2 regions of the Desulfocurvus vexinensis DSM 17965 genome follow, and region 1 is predicted to be linked to the other one. Evidence: predicted binding sites of a transcription regulator. Region 1 holds the regulator's gene; the other holds the start of a gene.
The links. The regulator HrcA, encoded in region 1, represses chaperone genes, less so after heat shock. The targets are predictions, from matches to a motif close to TGTTAGCACTCNNNNNNNNNGAGTGCTAACA.
Positions count from the first base shown of each region.

Region 2: the regulator HrcA is predicted to act here: its motif matches at 1,483-1,513, upstream of groES (co-chaperone GroES).

Region 1 is NZ_JAEX01000006.1:136,130-145,455, forward strand. It holds gene G495_RS0107590 (tRNA (cytidine(34)-2'-O)-methyltransferase) at 1-250, opposite strand, end outside; gene G495_RS0107595 (hypothetical protein) at 325-975, opposite strand; tRNA gene G495_RS0107600 (tRNA-Val) at 1,326-1,401, opposite strand; gene rfbB (dTDP-glucose 4,6-dehydratase) at 1,655-2,677, shown strand; gene rfbD (dTDP-4-dehydrorhamnose reductase) at 2,674-3,561, shown strand; gene hrcA (heat-inducible transcriptional repressor HrcA) at 3,696-4,727, shown strand; gene grpE (nucleotide exchange factor GrpE) at 4,746-5,324, shown strand; gene dnaK (molecular chaperone DnaK) at 5,539-7,437, shown strand; gene G495_RS18200 (ABC transporter substrate-binding protein) at 7,575-9,326, shown strand, end outside.
Region 2 is NZ_JAEX01000018.1:43,598-52,923, reverse strand. It holds gene groL (chaperonin GroEL) at 1-1,102, opposite strand, end outside; gene groES (co-chaperone GroES) at 1,152-1,442, opposite strand; gene G495_RS0111820 (phosphate/phosphite/phosphonate ABC transporter substrate-binding protein) at 1,725-2,717, shown strand; gene G495_RS0111815 (ATP-binding protein) at 2,714-4,834, shown strand; gene G495_RS0111810 (response regulator) at 4,836-5,195, shown strand; gene G495_RS0111805 (PEP/pyruvate-binding domain-containing protein) at 5,224-7,716, shown strand; gene G495_RS0111800 (protein-tyrosine phosphatase family protein) at 7,724-8,797, shown strand; gene G495_RS0111795 (hypothetical protein) at 8,827-9,240, shown strand; gene G495_RS0111790 (lactate utilization protein) at 9,259-9,326, opposite strand, start outside.

The sequences.
Region 1 (9,326 bases):
GCGCCCCGCGCCGGGCGCTGGAAAGCACCAGCCTGCGCCCCGCCGCATGCTCCGCCAGGGCTGCCCAGCCGGGCCACACGCGCAGGTCCACGTGCGGCCAGTAGTCCAGCCCGGCCCGGCGCAGATGCTTGTCGTCCAGCAGGAAGCCCAGGGGCTCCACGAGGTGCAGGCGCACCCCGGCGGCGGCGCACAGCCGCGCCACGTTGCCCGTGTTGGGCGGAATCTCGGGCTCGAAAAGCACTATGTCCATGCGTCGCTGCTCCCTTGCGGCCCATGGCCGCGCCGGGACCATGTACCGCCCCGGGGCGGGCGCGGCAAGCCCCGTCAGCCCGGGCCGGGCGGCGCGGCCAGGCCCCCGGCCCCGGCCAGCAGCGCCAGGGCTGCGGCGGGCCCCAGGGCGCGGACCCTGGCCGGGTCGTGCCCGGCGCGCAGGTCGCCCAGGCGCCGGGCCCGGGCCCAGCCGCTGCCGTCGGGCCACAGGGTCAGGGTGAAGCGCATGGAGCGGTAGAAGGCGTCGCGCAGGGGCGAGGCGTCGCGCGACACGAGGTGCAGGGCGCGCACCCGGGCCTCGGCGTGGCCCAGGCCCACGGCCACGCGCACCAGGGTCGCCAGCAGGTAGGTGCCCAGGCCCAGCCCGCGCAGCGCCGGGGGCAGGCGGATGTCGCGGTCGAAGCGGGCCTTGCCCCGGCGCACCTCCAGGCAGAAGGGCCGCAGCCGGACCAGGGCCCAGGGCCCCACCCCGCCATCCGCCCGGACCCCGGGTCCGGCGCAGGCGGATGCGGTGGCCAGAGCCAGGCAGCCAGACGGGCCAAGGGCCTGCGGCGCCCCGGCCTCCCGGGCCGCGACGACGAAGGGCGCCAGGGCCACGCGGCAGCCCTGCGCGTCGGCCTCCACGCGCCGCAGCACGAGCACCAGCCCCGGCGTCCCGCCGGGCGCCGCCAGACAGCGGAGCAGTTCCACCCGCCGCACGAGCATGCCTCCTCCCGCGCGCCGCGCCAGCCCCCGCAGACTGGGCCGACAGCCCCGCACGGGCCGCCTTCCGGGCAGGGACCACGCTCCATGCTTGGCGCATTTCCCGCCGCCGGTCAACGCCCGGCCGCGAAAAGGCGGACGCTGCGCCCGAAGGCGCTCCCGGCTTCCCGGCGCGCCCCGCGCCCGCGAAAGAACGACAGGTGGATAAAACAAGCAGGCATGCGCCCCCGATCAGCGCTCCGCCCCGCGAGGGGACGGGGCTGGCGGCTGCGGAAGGTTCCCGGCCCCGGCGCCCGGCCCGCGCGCAAAAGAAGAGAGGCAAGCCTTGCCAGGCTTGCCTCTCGTGCGTTCGGTGGTGGGCGATCCAGGATTTGAACCAGGGACTTCCACCGTGTGAAGATGGCACTCTAACCGCTGAGTTAATCGCCCACTGTCTGGTGCCTGCGGCACCCCGCGCCCGGGTGTCGAACTTCCGGGCGGTGCCCGGCGCCGATGTGCCCTGCGCGGAGGCAAGCTATTAGCAATCCCGCAGGCCGGACGCAAGGATTTTTTTCCGCGCCCCGCAAATTTTCCCGCAGCGCCCCCCGGGCTTTGCCCTGACGGGATTTTAGGCTACTGTGGCCGAGCCAGCGGGGGAAAACACGCTGCAACCATTTGGAATATCAAGCATCGGAGACCATTCATGCGGCTGCTCGTCACCGGCGGGTGCGGCTTCATCGGCACCAATTTCATCTATGCAATGCTCGGCAGGCACGACGACCTCACGGTGGTCAACTGCGACAAGCTGACCTATGCGGGCAACCGGGCCAACCTCGCGCCCCTGGAGGCGCGCGGCGACGGGCGCTACCACTTCGTGCGCGCCGACATCGCCGACCCCGCGGCCATGGCCGCCATCCTCGCCCAGTACCGCATCGACGCGGTGGTCAACTTCGCCGCCGAGTCCCATGTTGACCGCTCCATCGCCGACCCCGAGCCCTTCATCGCCACCAACGTGCGCGGCGCGCAGAACCTCGTGCACTGCGCCATGCAGGCCGGGGTGCCGCGCTATGTCCACGTCTCCACCGACGAAGTCTACGGCTCGCTGGGCCCGGACGACCCGGCCTTCACCGAGACCACGCCCCTGGACCCCAGCAGCCCCTACTCGGCCTCCAAGGCCGCAGCGGACCTCCTCGTCGGCGCCTACTGGAAGACCTACGGCTACCCCGCCGTCATCACCCGCTGCTCCAACAACTACGGGCCCTGGCAGTTCCCCGAGAAGCTCATCCCGCTGATGATCTCCCTGGCGCGCCAGGACAAGCCCCTGCCCCTGTACGGCGACGGCACCAACGTGCGCGACTGGATCCACGTCGCCGACCACTGCCGGGGCGTGGAGCTGGCCCTCTTCAAGGGCCGCCCGGGCGCGGTCTACAACTTCGGCGGCGGCGCCGAGCTGCCCAACATCACGGTGGTGCGCACCATCCTGGCCGCCCTGGGCAAGCCCGAATCGCTGATCACCTTCGTCAAGGACCGCCCCGGCCACGACCGCCGCTACGCCATGGACCACTCCCTGGCCGCCCGCGAGCTGGGCTTCGCCCCCGAGTACGATTTCGCGCGCGGCATCGAACAGACCCTGGCCTGGTACGCCGACAACCAGCCCTGGGTGGCGGCCATCCACAGCGGCGAATACCGCCGCTTCATGGACTCCTGGTACAAGGACCGCTCATGAACGCAAACGACGCGGACACACGGCCCGCAGCCCTGGTGCTGGGCGGGCGGACGGGACTTCTGGGCATGGCCCTGTGCGCGGCCCTGGAGGCCGCGGGCTGGCGCGCCGAGGCCACCGCGCGCCCCGAGGCCGGAGACTTCGACCTGCTGCGCCTGGCCGGGCTGGTCAGGGACTGCGGGGCGCGCACGGTCTTCAACACCTGGGCCCACACCCAGGTGGACAAGGCCGAGGACGAACCCGACGAGGCCCGGCGCCTCAACGCCGTGCTGCCCGAGATCGTGGGCCGCGCCTGCGCCAGGGCCGGGGCCGGGCTCGTGCACTTCAGCACCGACTTCGTCTTCGGCGGCAAGGCCGACACCCCGCGCGACGAGGACGACCCGCCCGCCCCGGAGAGCGTCTACGGGCGCACCAAGCTCGAAGGCGAACGCGCCCTGCTGGCCCTGGACCCGCCCGGGCTGCTCATCGTGCGCACGGCCTGGCTCTTCGGCCCGGGCAAGAAGAACTTCGTGCGCACCATGCTCGACCTGTGCCGCCGCAACAACTGCGTAAGCGTGGTCCACGACCAGGTGGGCTCGCCGACCTTCACCCCCGACCTGGCCCGCTACACCCTGGCCCTGGTGGACAAGGGCGCCCAGGGGCTGTTCCATGTGGTCAACTCCGGCGAGGCCAGCTGGTGCGAGCTGGCCTCCGAGGCCCTGCGCATGGCCGGGGTGCCCTGCGCGGTGGCGCCCGTGACCTCGGCGGAGTATCCGCAGCGCGCCAAGCGCCCGGCCTACTCGGCCCTGTCCACGGCGCGCTTCACCCGGGCCACGGGCCTGACCCCCCGGCCCTGGGTCCAGGCCGTGCGCGACTACGTGCTGCGCGAGGTGGCCCCCGAGGCCTGAGCGCGCCCGCGCCCACCCGCGCCGCCCGCTCCACCCGCCCCGTCCGGTTGACACCCCCCGGGACCGTGATTAGTCACAGTGCCGGAACCCGCACCCGCAAAGGCAAAGCCCCGCACAGCAAGGAGGGGCCCGACATGCAGCTCACGCCCAGACAGCACACGGTCCTGACGACCATCGTCGAGGCCTACATCGGCACGGCCCGGCCTGTGGGCTCGCGCGCCGTGGCCAAGGCCAGCGGCCTGTGCCTGTCGTCGGCGAGCATGCGCAACACCATGGCCGAGCTGGCCGAGGCGGGCTACCTGGAGCAGCCGCACACCTCCGCCGGGCGCGTGCCCACGCCCAAGGCCTTCGCCCACTATTTCCGCAACGCCCCGGCCCGGGCCGCGCTGGCCGACAGCGAGCAGCGCGACATCCGCGACGGCCTGGGCAGCGCGGGCGCGGAGCTGTCCGCCGTGCTGCGCCACTGTTCGCGGCTGCTCTCGGCCCACGCGCGGCAGATGGGCATGGTCCTGGCGCCGGAAGGCAACGACGTGCGCTGGAAAAGCATCGACTTCGTGCTGGTGCGCCCGCGCACGGCCATGGCCGTGCTGGTGCTGGAAGGCGGCGTGATCCAGAACCGGCTGGTGGACGTGGACGAGGCCATCACCCGCGACGATCTCACGGCCTACGGCAACTACCTGAACCACCACTACGCGGGGCAGACCCTCTCCCAGGCCCGGGCGCGCATCCTGGCCGAACTGGGCGGGGCCCGCAGGCGGCTCTCGCGGCTGTACACCCGCGCCCTGACCCTGGCCCGCGACGCCGTGGCGCCCCTGGGCGAGCGCGACCTGTTCTGCGACGGCGCCCTGCACCTGCTGGGCCAGCCCGAATTTTCCGATGCCCAGGCCCTGCGCGAGTTGCTGCGCATGCTCGATGACAAGAAGCGCCTGCTGGAACTGCTGGAACGCACCATGGAGGCCGGGGGCGCGCGCATCAGGTTCGCCGCCGCCGAGCCCGGCCCCGGCGCGGGCGACTACGGGCTGGTGTCCGCACCCTACGGCGGCGCGGGCGCGGCCCGGGGCGTCATCGGGGTCATCGGCCCCCTGCGCATGGACTACGCCAAGGTCGTGCCCGTGGTGGACTTCACCGCGCGCATGCTCACCGAACTGCTGGAAACCCGCTACTGAACAAAGGATCCCCCGACCATGACCAAGGACAGCACGCAGGACCCCCTCCTGGACGGGGCCCCCGCCGCCCCCGAGGCTGCGGACGGCGCCTCCGCCGCCGTGGAGCTCGAACTCACCGCCGACGAATTGCAGGCCCTGTGCCGCGACCGCCTCTGCCCGGCCTGCCCCGTGGCCGCCCAGGCCGAGGACGACCGCCTGCGCGCCCTGGCCGAGCTGGACAACACCCGCAAGCGCCTGGAGCGCGAAAAGGAGGAGCACCGCAAGTACGCCTCCGAGAAGGTCCTGGCCGACCTGCTGCCCGCCCTGGACAACCTGGACCTGGCCCTGGAGCACGCCCCAAAGGACGAGGCGGCCAGAAACTTCGTACTGGGCGTGGACATGACCCGCAAGGCCCTGCTGGACGCCCTGGCGGCCAACGGGCTCGTGCCCGTGGGCGAGGCCGGGGCCGAGTTCACCCCCGAGCTGCACGAGGCCGTGGGTCAGGACCAGCGCGACGACCTGGCCCCCAACACCGTGACCCGCGTGCTCCAGCGCGGCTACAAGCTCAGCGGCCGCCTGCTGCGCCCGGCCAAGGTCATGGTCAACGCCGGGCAATAGCCCGCACGGCCCCTTGGGCCCCAAAAGCCGGGTGCCGCGCGCGCCCGGCTTTTTTTCGCCCCGCGCCGACCCGCCCGGCCCAGGTGAAAAAAGTTGCACCCGCCTCTTTACAACCGCAATCACGGCCTTACATCCATTCCCAGCAAACAGCGGCGCGGCGCAGGCCGCGCTTTCGATTGACCCCCTACGATATTTCGCATCAGGAGGAGCACGCATGGGCAAGATCATCGGCATCGACCTCGGGACCACCAACTCCTGCGTCTACATCATGGAAGGCAAGGACCCGAAGTGCATCACCAACCCCGAGGGCGGGCGCACCACGCCGTCCATCGTGGCCTTCACGGACAAGGAACGCCTGGTGGGCGACCTGGCCAAACGCCAGGCCGTGACCAACCCGGAAAAGACCGTCTTCGCCATCAAGCGGCTCATGGGCCGGGCCTTCGACGAGCCCGAGATCGCCAAGTGGAAGGGCTCGTGCCCCTACAAGCTGGTCAAGCACTCCAACGGCGACACCTACGTGGAGATCGCGGGCAAGACCTACAGCCCCGCCGAAATTTCGGCCATGATCCTGCAAAAGCTCAAGGCCGACGCCGAAGCCTACCTGGGCGAGAAGGTCACCGAGGCGGTCATCACCGTCCCGGCCTACTTCAACGACTCCCAGCGCCAGGCCACCAAGGACGCGGGCCGCATCGCGGGCCTGGACGTCAAGCGCATCATCAACGAGCCCACGGCGGCCTCGCTGGCCTACGGCTTCGACAAGAAGGCCAACGAGAAGATCGCCGTGTTCGACCTGGGCGGCGGCACTTTCGACATCTCCATCCTCGAGGTGGGCGACAACGTCGTCGAGGTCCGCGCCACCAACGGCGACACCTTCCTGGGCGGCGAGGACTTCGACCACCGCGTCATCGACTACCTCGTGGGCGAGTTCAAGCGCGAGAACGGCATCGACCTGTCCGCCGACCGCATGGCCCTGCAGCGCCTCAAGGAGGCCGCCGAGAAGGCCAAGAAGGAGCTGTCCACCGCGCAGGAGACCGAGGTCAACCTGCCCTTCATCACCGCCGACCAGACCGGCCCCAAGCACATGCTGGTCAAGATCTCGCGCGGCAAGCTGGAAAAGCTGGTGGAAGACCTGGTGGAGCGCACCGTGGGCCCCTGCAAGAAGGCCCTGGCCGACGCCGGGCTCTCGCCCGCCGACATCGACGAGGTCGTGCTCGTGGGCGGCATGACGCGCATGCCCCTGGTGCAGCAGAAGGTGGCCCAGCTCTTCGGCAAGGAGCCCAACCGCTCGGTGAACCCCGACGAGGTGGTGGCCATGGGCGCCTCCATCCAGGGCGGCATCCTGGCTGGCGACGTGAAGGACGTGCTGCTGCTCGACGTGACCCCGCTCTCCCTGGGCATCGAAACCCTGGGCGGCGTGTTCACCAAGCTCATCGAGCGCAACACCACCATCCCCACCAAGAAGAGCCAGGTGTTCACCACTGCGGCGGACAACCAGCCCAGCGTGTCCATCCACGTGCTCCAGGGCGAGCGCCCCATGGCCGGCGACAACATGACCCTGGGCCGCTTCGAGCTGACGGGCATCCCCCCGGCGCCGCGCGGCCTGCCGCAGGTCGAGGTCAGCTTCGACATCGACGCCAACGGCATCGTCAACGTCTCGGCCAAGGACATGGGCACCGGCAAGGAGCAGTCCATCCGCATCACCGCCTCCTCGGGCCTGACCGACGCCGACATCCAGCGCCTGGTCAAGGAGGCCGAGGCCCACGCCGACGAGGACAAGCAGAAGCAGAAGCTCATCGAGGTCCGCAACCAGGCCGACACGCTGATCTACACCTCCGAGAAGTCCATCCGCGACCTGGGCGACAAGCTCGACGCGGCCACCAAGGCCGACATCGAGGCCAAGGTCGAAGCCCTCAAGGGCCTCATGGACAGCGGCGACGCCCAGGCCATCGAAAAGGCCACAGCCGAGCTGGCCCAGGCCTCGCACAAGCTGGCCGAGAAGCTCTACCAGCAGCAGAGCCAGCAGCCCGGGGCCGACCAGCCCGGCGACGCGGGCCCCCAGGCCGGGCGCAAGCAGGACGACGACGTGGTGGACGCCGACTACAAGGAAGTCTGAGCCCGGCCCGGCGGGCCCTCGCGGGCTTGCCTTTGGCCCGGAACATGGATAGCTTGGCCTGTCCGCCCATACGGCGGGCAGGCCATTTTTCCATCCTCAACCGGGCGGCCACCTGCCGCCCGACGTTTTGCGAAGCCATGACACCCGACCCGACCCTCCGGCCCCTGCGCCTCCTGCTTCCCGCCGCCCTGTGCGCCCTGCTGCTGGCCCTGACCCTGCTGGCGGGCTGCGGCCCCAAGCCGCCCGTGGCCCGCACCCCCGACGCCCAGGCGGGCATGCCCGTGCGCGACCTGGAATCGCGCGCCCTCCAGGCCCACCAGGACGGCGACCACGCCACCAGCGAAGACCTGCACCGCCGCCTGCTCAACCGCGGCGGGCTGGACCCCGACCAGGAGGCCGAGGCCTGGCAGCGCCTGGCCGACAGCGCTGCGGCCCTGGGCCACCTGGACCTGGCCCGCAAGGCCCTGGACAACATCGCGCGCCTGCGCCCCGACGCCCGCGACGGCTGGGACTACAACCGCGCCCTGGTCGAGGTCCTGGTGCGCTCGGGCAAGCCCGAGCAGGCCCGGGCCCACCTCGACAGCCTGCTGCGCGACTCCGCCCGCCCGTGGGACCTGCGCCTGCGCGCCGGACTGTCCGTGGCCCGCGACCAGTGGACCGAGCGGCGCTACGAGGAGGCCATGCGCACCCTGGAGCGCCTGTACGCCGACTCCCCCGAGCCCTCGCCCCTGCCGCGCGGGCAGCTCGAAGCCGGGCTGCTGGCCGAACTCCAGGACCTGGACGACGCCATCCTGGCCGATCTGGTGCGCCTGACCCCGCCCCAGTCGCAATGGAATTTCCCCTACACCATCGTGCGCCTGGAGCAGGCCCGCCGCCTGGGCCTGCAGGAAAAGAACTGGCCGTCGGCCTGGCGCATCCTGTCGGGCATCTCGCGCCAGGGCGAGGTGGCCGACCGGACCCTGGTGGGCGGCGTGCTGACCCCGCTGCGCTCGCGCTTCGGCGTGCCCTCGGGCGGCGTGGCCCTGGCCCTGCCCCTGTCGGGCCCCTTCGGGGAAATCGGCTGGAAGGTGCTGCGCGGCGCGGGCGCCGCCCAGTGGGGCATCGTCTCCCAGGGCGGGCAGATGGTCGTGCACGTCGTGAACACCGACACCCCGGGCTGGCTGGACGAGATCGCCGCCCTGCCTGCGGATTGCACGCTCATGGGCGGGCCGCTGCAACTGGAGCGCCTGCACGAGATGCAGGGCCGCGCGCTGCTGGCCCGCCGCCCGGTGTTCGCCTTCCTGCCGCGCCTGGAGGGCCCCCAGGAAGGCAAGGACGCCTGGCGCTTCTTCAGCAGCGTGGAGGACCAGACGCGCGCGCTGCTGGACCTGTCCGCCGGGAAGCTGGGCATCCGCAGCCACGCGGTGCTGGCGCCCGACGCGGCCTTCGGCCAGCGCTACGCCCAGGCCTTCGCCCAGCAGGCGGCGGCCCATCAGGCCGAAATCAAGACCACGGGCACCTACCCGGGCGACGACCCCACCCGCTGGGGCGCCGCCGTGGCCGCCCTGCTGGGCACCGACCCGCGCGCCGCCAAGGACCGCCGCGTGCCGCCGCGCCCGGGGTTCCAGGCCGTGTTCCTGCCCGACGGCTGGTCCCAGGCCAAGGTGCTGGCCCCGCAATTCTTCTTCTACGACGAAGACCGCCTGCTGCTGCTGGGCCCGGCCCTGTGGGCCCAGGGCCTGGAGCAGGACCCCGCCGTGGAGATGAACTACTTCCGGCTGGCGGTGTTCCCCGGCGCATGGTGGGCCGAGAACCCGGCCCCTGGAGCCCGTGCCCTGCACGAGGCCCTGCGCGCCGACGGCCTGGGCGCCCCCGACCTGTGGGTCGCCCTGGGCTACGACTTCATCCAC
Region 2 (9,326 bases), on a different contig from region 1:
GCTCCTGGAGCTTCTCGCGGTCGTAGTCGGAGGTGGTCTCGTCGATCTGGGCGCGCAGCTGCTTCACGCGGGCCTTGATGTCCTCGCTCTTGCCGGCGCCGTCAACGATGGTGGTGTTCTCCTTGTCGATGACCACGCGCTTGGCGGTGCCCAGGTCGGCCACGGTCATGTTCTCCAGCTTGATGCCCAGGTCCTCGGAAACGACCTGGCCGCCGGTGAGGATGGCGATGTCCTTGAGCATCTCCTTGCGGCGCTCGCCAAAGCCCGGGGCCTTGACGGCGGAGACCTGGAGCGTGCCGCGCAGCTTGTTGACCACCAGGGTGGCCAGGGCCTCGCCGTCCACGTCCTCGGCGATGATCACCAGCGGGCGGGACATCTTGGCGGTCTGCTCCAGCACGGGCAGCAGGTCCTTCATGTTGGAGACCTTCTTCTCGTGGATGAGGATCAGCGGCTCCTCCATCTCGCAGGTCATCTTCTCGGGATCGGTGACGAAATAGGGGGAGAGGTAGCCGCGGTCGAACTGCATGCCCTCGACCACGTCCAGGGTGGTGTCCAGGCCCTTGGCCTCCTCCACCGTGATGACGCCTTCCTTGCCGACCTTGTTCATGGCCTCGGCGATGATGTTGCCGATGGTGGCGTCGTTGTTGGCGGAGATGGTGCCGACCTGGGCGATCTCTTTCTGGTCGCGGGTGGGCTTGGCGATCTTGGAGAGCTCTTCGGCCAGGGCCAGCACGGCCTTGTCGATGCCGCGCTTCACGGCCATGGGGTTGCGCCCGGCGGCGGCGAGCTTCACGCCCTCGGTGAAGATGGACTGGGCCAGGATGGTGGCCGTGGTGGTGCCGTCACCGGCCACGTCGGAGGTCTTGGAGGCCACTTCCTTGACCATCTGGGCGCCCATGTTCTCGAACTTGTCGGCCAGCTCGATCTCCTTGGCCACGGTCACGCCGTCCTTGGTGATGATCGGGGAGCCGAAGGACTTCTCGATGACCACGTTGCGGCCCTTGGGGCCCAGGGTGACCTTGACGGCGTTGGCCAGCTTGTCAACGCCCTTCTTCAGTTTCTCGCGCGCCTTGGCGTCGAAAAGGATCTCTTTAGCGGACATGTCGTTTCTCCTTGTTCATGCAAAGTGGGAAAAATCGGGAACGGGCGGGTTACTTCTCGATGATAGCCAGGATGTCATCCTCGCGCATGACGAGGTGCTCCACGCCGTCGATCTTGACCTCGGTTCCGGCGTACTTGTTGAACAGCACGAAGTCGCCAGCCTTGACGGACATGGGAATGGCCTTGCCCGCGTCGTCGCGCTTGCCGGGCCCGGCGGCCACGATCTGGCCCTTGATGGGCTTTTCCTTGGCGGTGTCGGGGATGATGATGCCCCCGGCGGTGACTTCTTCGCTCTCCAGACGCTTGACCAGGACGCGGTCGTTCAACGGTTTCAGTTTCATGACTATCCTCCGAATGATTTTAAGGAGTGGCTGGTTGCGGCTTTGGCACTCCCGGGTTGCGAGTGCCAGCCCATGGCACCTGATCGCCCGCGACCGGAAAGGCTCATGCCAACCGGCGACGGGCTTCGGGGAGAGTGATAAGACACCTAGGGCGGGTGTCAACACCCGGGGGCGCATTTTTCTGCGCACCCGCCCGGGGCCGCGCCCGGAGGCCACGCACCGCGAGCCACGGGCGACGGACCGCCCTCCGTTTTGGGGTACCAATTGCCGGATTTTCGGGATATGAGTTCCCGCATGCCCTCCTCGCCGCTGTACAGGACGCTCTTGCGCAAGCTGCCCCACGACCTGCCGGGCCTCGTGCTGGTGGTGCTGCTGGCGCTGCTGCTGGCCGTGCCCCTGTCCAGCTGCAACGACAACGAGCCCGTGCGCCAGGTGGACCTGACCAAACGCGAGCCCATCACCTTCCACCAGCGCCAGGAGGAGCTCACCTACGCCTACGCGCCCCAGTACTCCCACGCCACCTCCTACCAGCGCCACCACCTGCTGGTGGAGTACCTGGCCGAGGCCACGGGGCTCAGGATGCGCCAGGTCTTCCCCGACACCTTCGGCGAGCACATGAACATGGTCGATCAGGGGCTCATCGACATCTCCTTCTCCAACCCCTTCATCTACATTAAGATGGCCGAGCGCCAGGGCGCCTGGGCTTTCGCCCGCGTGGTGGAGCCCGAGGGCCGCAACTTCCGCGGCCAGATCATCACCCGCGCCGACAACCCGCGCATCAAGACCCTCCAGGACGTGCGCGGCGAGCGCTGGCTGGCCGTGGACCCCTCCAGCGCCGGCGGCTATCTCTACCCCCTGGGCCATTTCATTGAAAACGGCATCCACAAGGAAGACTTCACCGAGATCGCCTTCGCCCCCGGCCCCGGCGGCAAGCAGGAAAAGGTCGTGCTGGGCGTGTATTCCGGCAAGTACGGCGTGGGTTCCATCCGCGAGGGCACCCTGGCCATCGTGGCCAACACCATCGACGTGTCGCAGATCCGCGTGCTGGACGTGTCGCGCTGGTATCCGGGCTGGGTCTACGCCGCGCGCAAGGGCCTGGACCCCGAAATCGTGCGCAAGATCCGCGACGCCATGATCGCCCTGGACATCAGCAGGCCCACCCACAGGCCGATCCTGGAAAACGCCGGGCTCACGGCCATCATTCCCTCGCAGGACGCGGACTTCGACCCCGTGCGCCGCCTGGCCGAGATGGTCGGGGAGGAACTGCTGCGGTGACCCGCACCCCCCGCTTCCTCGACCGCCTGAAGTTCCAGGACAAGATCAACCTGGGCACCGCGCTCATCGTCATCTTCTTCGGCGTGCTGGTGTCCATCGGCGTGTCGCGCGTCAGCGTGAACGCCATCATCGAGGAGAACCGCGACCGGGGCACCAGCATGGCCAGAAACCTGGCCCTGCGCGCCCTGGACCCCATGCTCGGCCAGGACTTCCTGCGCCTGAAGACCCTGGTGGACGAGGTGGCCGGGCTCTCGCCCTACATCACCTACGCCTTCGTGCAGGACCGCCAGGGCGACGTGGTGGTCCACTCCTTCAAGACCGACTTCCCCGTGGACCTGCGCGAGGCCAACGCCGCCAGGGGGCGCGACGTGCACGTGCAGCTGCTCGACGCCGGATCCATGCGCATCTACGACTTCGCGGCCCCGGTGATCATCGGCACCGACAGCTTCGGCACCGTGCGCCTGGGCATCAGCCAGGTGCGCGTGCAGAGCGCCAAAAGCCAGATCATGGTCACCATCTTCGGCATCACCGCCGCCGTGGCCGTGGCGGCCATCCTGCTCTCCACCCTGTTTGCCCGGGGCATAACCCGCCGCCTGGACATCCTGCGCGAGAGCGCCGAGGAGGTGGTGCGCGGCAACCTCGACGTGCAGACCGCCCCGCCCCTGTCGCGCGACTGCTGGGAGGTCATGAACTGCACCAACCAGGACTGCCCGGCCTACCGCGACGACCGCCACCGCTGCTGGTACCTGGCGGGCACCCTGTGCCCGCACTGCGCCGATGTGGCCCTGCCCGAAAAGCTGCGCACCTGCCGCTCGTGCAAGGTCTTCCTCGAGAACCAGGGCGACGAGATCCAGGCCCTGGCCGAGACCTTCGACATCATGGCCCTGACGCTCAACGCCTACATCGACGAGCTCAAGCAGACCCACAGCGACCTGGAGCGCCAGCGCCAGCTCATGCAGACCATCCTCGACGTGACCCCCGACCTGGTCTCGCTGCAGGACGACGAGCTGCGCTACATGGCCGTGAACAAGGCCTTCTGCACCTATTTCCACCGCAACGAGAAGGACATCCTCGGCCGCACGGACTTCGACCTCTTCAGCGAGGGCCAGGCCGACGCCAACTACCACGAGGACCGCCAGATCCTCATGAGCGGCGCGCCGCTGTCCAAGCAGATCCTCACCGGGCGCAAGGGCGACAAGCGCTGGTTCCACATCCTCAAGGTGCCCGTGCGCAGCGGGGAGAAGATCATCGGCCTGCTGCTCACCGCGCGCGACATCACCGTCATCAAGCAGTACCAGGAGCGGCTCATCCACTCCCAGAAGATGCACGACCTGGGCAAGATGGCCGGAGGCGTGGCCCACGAGATCAACACCCCGCTGGGCATCATCCTGGGCTACGCCCAGCTCCTGCTCGAAGACGCCGCCGCCGACAGCCAGCTGCACAAGGACCTGAAGACCATCGAGCGCCAGACCAAGGTCTGCCGACGCATCGTGGCCGACCTGCTGGGCTTTTCGCGCAGCACCCAGACCGCCATGGAACCCATGGACCTGAACACCTCCATCCAGGAGGTGGTGGACCTGGTGGCCCAGATCTTCCGCCAGGAGCGCGTCATCGTGCAGACGGACTTCGACCCCACGGTGCCGCCCATCGTGGGCGACGCCGCGCGGCTCAAGCAGGTCTGGATGAACCTGCTCTCCAACGCCTTCGACGCCATCGGCTCCGACGGGCACATCCTGGTGGGCACCAAGCTGTGCAGCCACCGCCGCCGGGTGGTGGTCACCGTGGCCGACACGGGCTCGGGCATCACCGGGGGCGACCTGCCCCAGGTCTTCGACCCCTTCTTCACCACCAAGCCCGTGGGCGAGGGCACGGGCCTGGGCCTGTCCGTGTCCTTCGGCATCGTGGCCGACCACGGCGGAAAAATTTCGGTGACCAGCCCCGCGCCCGTGGAGTATCTGGCCAGCGAAGGCGACAAGAACGAGACCAAGCCCCCCGGCCCCGGCACGGTGTTCTTCGTGGAGCTGCCCCTGACCAAGGAAGGCCTGCCCGACGAGGATTGCCCCGAGGTCGCCGTGATCCGGGGCGAGCTACAGACCGCAGCACCCCAAGGAGACTGACATGGCCACGATCATCGTGCTCGACGATGTGATGGACGCAGGCGTGCTCATCAAGCGCATCCTGGAACGCAAGGGGCACAGCGTGGAGGCCTTCACCGAGGAGGAGGAGGCCCTGGCCCACGCCAAGGCCCACGCCCCGGACCTGGCCATCCTGGACATCAAGCTCAAGAAGATGACCGGCGTCGAGGTGCTCGAAGAGCTCAAGAAGGTCTCTCCGGGCACGCGGGTCATCATGCTCACCGGCTATCCGACCATCGAGACCGCGCGCCAGTGCCAGCGCCTGGGCGCGGCGGACTACTGCGTCAAGCCCATCGACAAGGACGAGCTGGAAGACAAGGTCGGCAAGGTCCTGGCCAGCTAGAACCCCCAGGCAAGGAGCCCCGCGTCCCATGGACTTCAAGGAGCTGTTCAAGCACTGGACCTACCAGGTCTTCGCCCCCGGCACCGTCTTGCGGCGCAAGTACGAGTCGTTCAAGAACCTGCTGGAGATCGACCGCGCCTGCCTGGAGCGCATCGCCGAACTGGAGGACATCCACTACGGCGGCACGCCCGTGGACTGGGCCCGCGTCAACCAGCTGGTGCGCGAGCTGCTTTCGCAGTCCGACTTTTTGGTGCGCGAGCTGCTGGCCATGACCCCGGGCAACTACCTGGACCTGCCCGACTACCGCAACAAGATCGCCTTCTACCTGACCATGGCCTCCGAGCCGCAGGACTTCGAGTTCGCCCCGCCCTTCGCCATGAGCTACGAGGAGGCCCTGGGCCGCCCGGCCTGCGCCGGGGGCAAGGCCCACAACCTGGCCCAGGCGGCCGCCCTGGCCGAGCTGCCCGTGCCCGAGGGCTTCGTCATCACCTGCCGGGCCTTCCATTATTTCATCGAATACAACGAGCTGCGCCCGCGCATCGACACCCTGCTGGCCAAGGTCAACCTCGACGCCCCGGGGTTCGTGGGCGACATCTGCGAGGAGATCCAACGCCTGATCCTGGCGGGCGAGGTGCCTCCGGCGGTGGAGCAGGAGTACCGCCACCGGGCCATGCTGCTGGCCGGGGCGCGCGGCGGGCGCGTGCGCCTGGCCCTGCGCTCCAGCGCGCGCGGCGAGGACTCCGAGGCCTCCTTCGCCGGGCAGTACGAGTCCGTGCTCGGCGTGTCGCTGTCGGACATCACCCCGGCCTACAAGAAGGTGCTGGCGAGCAAGTACAGCGCCAAGGCCGTGACCTACCGCATCCGCTACGGCCTGCCCGACCAGCAGACGCCCATGGCCGTGCTGGTCACCGAGATGATCGACCCCGCAGCCAGCGGCGTGGTCTACACCCGCGACCCCGCCGACCCGGACGGCGACACCCTGGCCGTGTACGCCGTGCCCGGCATGGGCCGCGCCCTGGTGGACGGCAGCGCCTCGCCCGAAACCCTGACCATCTCGCGCGGCGAGGCCCCCGCCATCGTGGCCCACGCCTCCGGCGGCGGCGCGCCGCAGGTGGTCTGCGGCGACACGCCCGACGAGGGCCCCTGCCTGCCCGAGGCCCACGCCCTGTCCCTGGCCCGGGTCGGGCTGCACCTGGAGCGGCTGTTCCGCGCCCCGCAGGACATCGAATGGTGCATGGACCGCAACGGCTCGCTGTACATCCTCCAGGCCCGGCCCCTGGGCCTGGAGGCGGCGGACGGCGAGCCGGAGCCGGACCGCGACGCCCCCCTGCCCGACGAGCCGCTGCTGCGCGGGGTGCCCGCCAGCCCCGGGGTGGGCATGGGCCCGGTGTGCAAGCCCCAGCGGATCACCGACCTCGACAGCGTGGCCGAGGGCTGCGTGCTGGTGGCCGATACCCTCTCCCCGGCCTATGTCAGCGTGCTGGAGCGCCTGGCCGCCGTGGTCACCGACACCGGCTCCAAGGCCAGCCACTTCGCCTCCGTGGCCCGCGAATTCGGCCTGCCGGTGGTGGTCAACGCCAAGTTCGCCACCCGCACCCTGGAAGAAGGCCGCCAGGTCACCGTGGACGCCACCCATGGCCGGGTCTACGACGGCGCGGTGGCGGCGCTGAAGGAGCGCGCGGGCCGCCCCCGGCCCCAGCGCGACACGCCGTTCCGCAGGCGCATGGCCGAGGTCATGAGCCGCATTTCGCCCCTGAACCTCACCGACCCCGAGGACGAGAACTTCGCGCCCCACGGCTGCCGCACCATCCACGACATCGTGCGCTTCTGCCACGAGCGCGGGGTGGGCGAGATGTTCTCCCTGGTGGGCAAGGACGGGCGCGGCCTGACCCAGGCCAAGCTGCTCCAGACCCCGCTGCCCGTGGTGCTGCACGTGCTGGACCTGGGCGGTGGCCTGACCCCGGCGGCGGCGGCGGAAAAAACCGTGGACCCCTGCCACTTCGCCAGCGGCTCGCTCATCGCCCTGTGGGAAGGGCTGAACCACCCCGACGTGCAGTGGGACGGCAGCCTGCTGGCCTTCGACTGGGAGCGCTTCGACCAGATGTCCGGCGGCGTGTTCAGCCTGAAGTCAAAAATCCTGTCCAGCTACGTGGTGGTGGCCCGCGAATACATGCACCTGCTCATGCGCTTCGGCTACCACTTCGCGGTGGTGGACGCCATGTGCGGCGAACACCCCGAGGCCAACTACGTAAACTTCCGCTTCAAGGGCGGGGGCGCGGGCGTGGGCCAGCGCCTGCTGCGCCTGGATTTCGTGAAGAAGGTCCTGGCCAGCGCGGGCTTCCGCGTCAAGGTCACCGGCGACATGCTCGACGCCCGCCTGGACCGCGCCCCGGCGCCCAAGATCGAGCTGACCCTGACCCTGGTGGGCACCCTGCTCGGACGCACCCGGCTCATGGACATGGCGCTCACCGGCGACGATCAGGTCCAGGAACTGGTGGACCAGTTCCTGGAATCCCTCTAGGCGCGCCATGGCTTCCGGCTACTCCATCGACTGGGTCACCGACAGCCTCGCCGTGGGCGGGGCGCCCATGTCCTACGAGGCCCTGGCCGACCTGCGCGCCCAGGGCATCGACTGCGTGCTGAACCTGTGCGACGAGTTCTGCGACCTGCACTGGATCGAGGCCGACCAGGGCTTCGAGGTCTATTATTTCCCCATCCCCGACGAGCAGGCCCCGGACCTGGAAGGCCTGGAAAAGGCCCTGGACTGGCTGGACGAGGCCATCTACCTGGGCAAGCGCGTGCTCATCCACTGCCGCCACGGCATCGGGCGCACGGGCACGGTGCTCAACGCCTACCTGCTGCGCAAGGGCCTGGGCCACAAGCTGGCCGGGCGCGCCCTGCGGCCCCTGCGGGCCAAGCCGCAGAACTTCTCGCAGTGGCGCTTCGTGCGCCGCTACGGCAAGCAGGCCGGGCGGCTGTCCGTGCGCGAGCCCAGCCTGGAGTCCAAGAACCTCGTGGACCTCTACCCGTTCTTCGCCGACTACGAGCGCGCCGTGGAGGACGTGGACGTGCTGCTGGGCGACGGGGCCCGGCCCTCGGCCCTGTGCGGGCGCGACCACGACCGCTGCTGCCGCTCCCTGGTGACCATGCCGCTCATCGAGGCCGTGTACCTGAACCACGCCGTGACCATGGCCCTGTCGCGCACCGACCGCGAGGCCATGGTCCTGCGCGCGGTGGAGGCCCTGCGCGTGCTGCGCCGCCTGGGCTACGACCCCCAGGAGCCCGCCACGCGCACGGCCAGCCTGTGGACATCCTACCGCGAGGCCGGGGTGCTCTGCCCGCTGTCCGAGCTGGGGGAATGCCTGGTCTTCGACAGCCGCCCCCTGGCCTGCCGCCTGGGGGACCTGGCCCCCGAAAGCCTGGCCCACCCGGCGGTGGCCACCCTGCTGCCTGCGGCCCTGAAAAGCATCAGCGCCAACCTGTTCTTCGCCTACACCTCGCGCTTCCCCGAAGGCGAGCCCATGGTCTTCACCCTGCCCGAGGTCGTCTCGGGCAAGTTCGTGCAGACCTTCTTCCACTCCCTGATGCGCCTAGGCGACTAGGCGCACGGGGCAGACCCAAAGGACCGGCCATGACCACGAAACGCACGACCCTGGCCGCGCTGGCGGCCCTGGCCCTGGCGGCGGCCCTGCTGTGGGCCCCCGGCCCGGCCCGCGCCCAGGCCCCCGGCCCCGACCTGTCGGGCGCCTACGCCATCACCGGCACCGACCCCGGCGGCGCGGCCCCCTACCACGGCAGCGCCGTGCTGACGCGCCAGGGCGCGGCCTACCTGTTCGAGGCCGAGATCGACGGGGTGCGCTACGCGGGCCTGGGCCTGCACGACCCGCAGGCCGGGGTGCTGGCCCTGTCCTTCCTGGAGGGCGACGACGCCCACAGCCTGGGCGTGACCGTGCTGCACGTGGAGGGCGACGCCCTGCGCGGCTCGTGGGTCGCGCGCGGGCAGCTCCAGGACGCCCCGGGCGGCGAGGTCTGGACCCGGCGCTGACCCCGGGCCGCCCGCGCCCTAGAAGCCCAGCTCCTGGTCCACCAGCACGACCTTGATCCGGTTCTTGGGCCAGCAGCGTTCGGTGA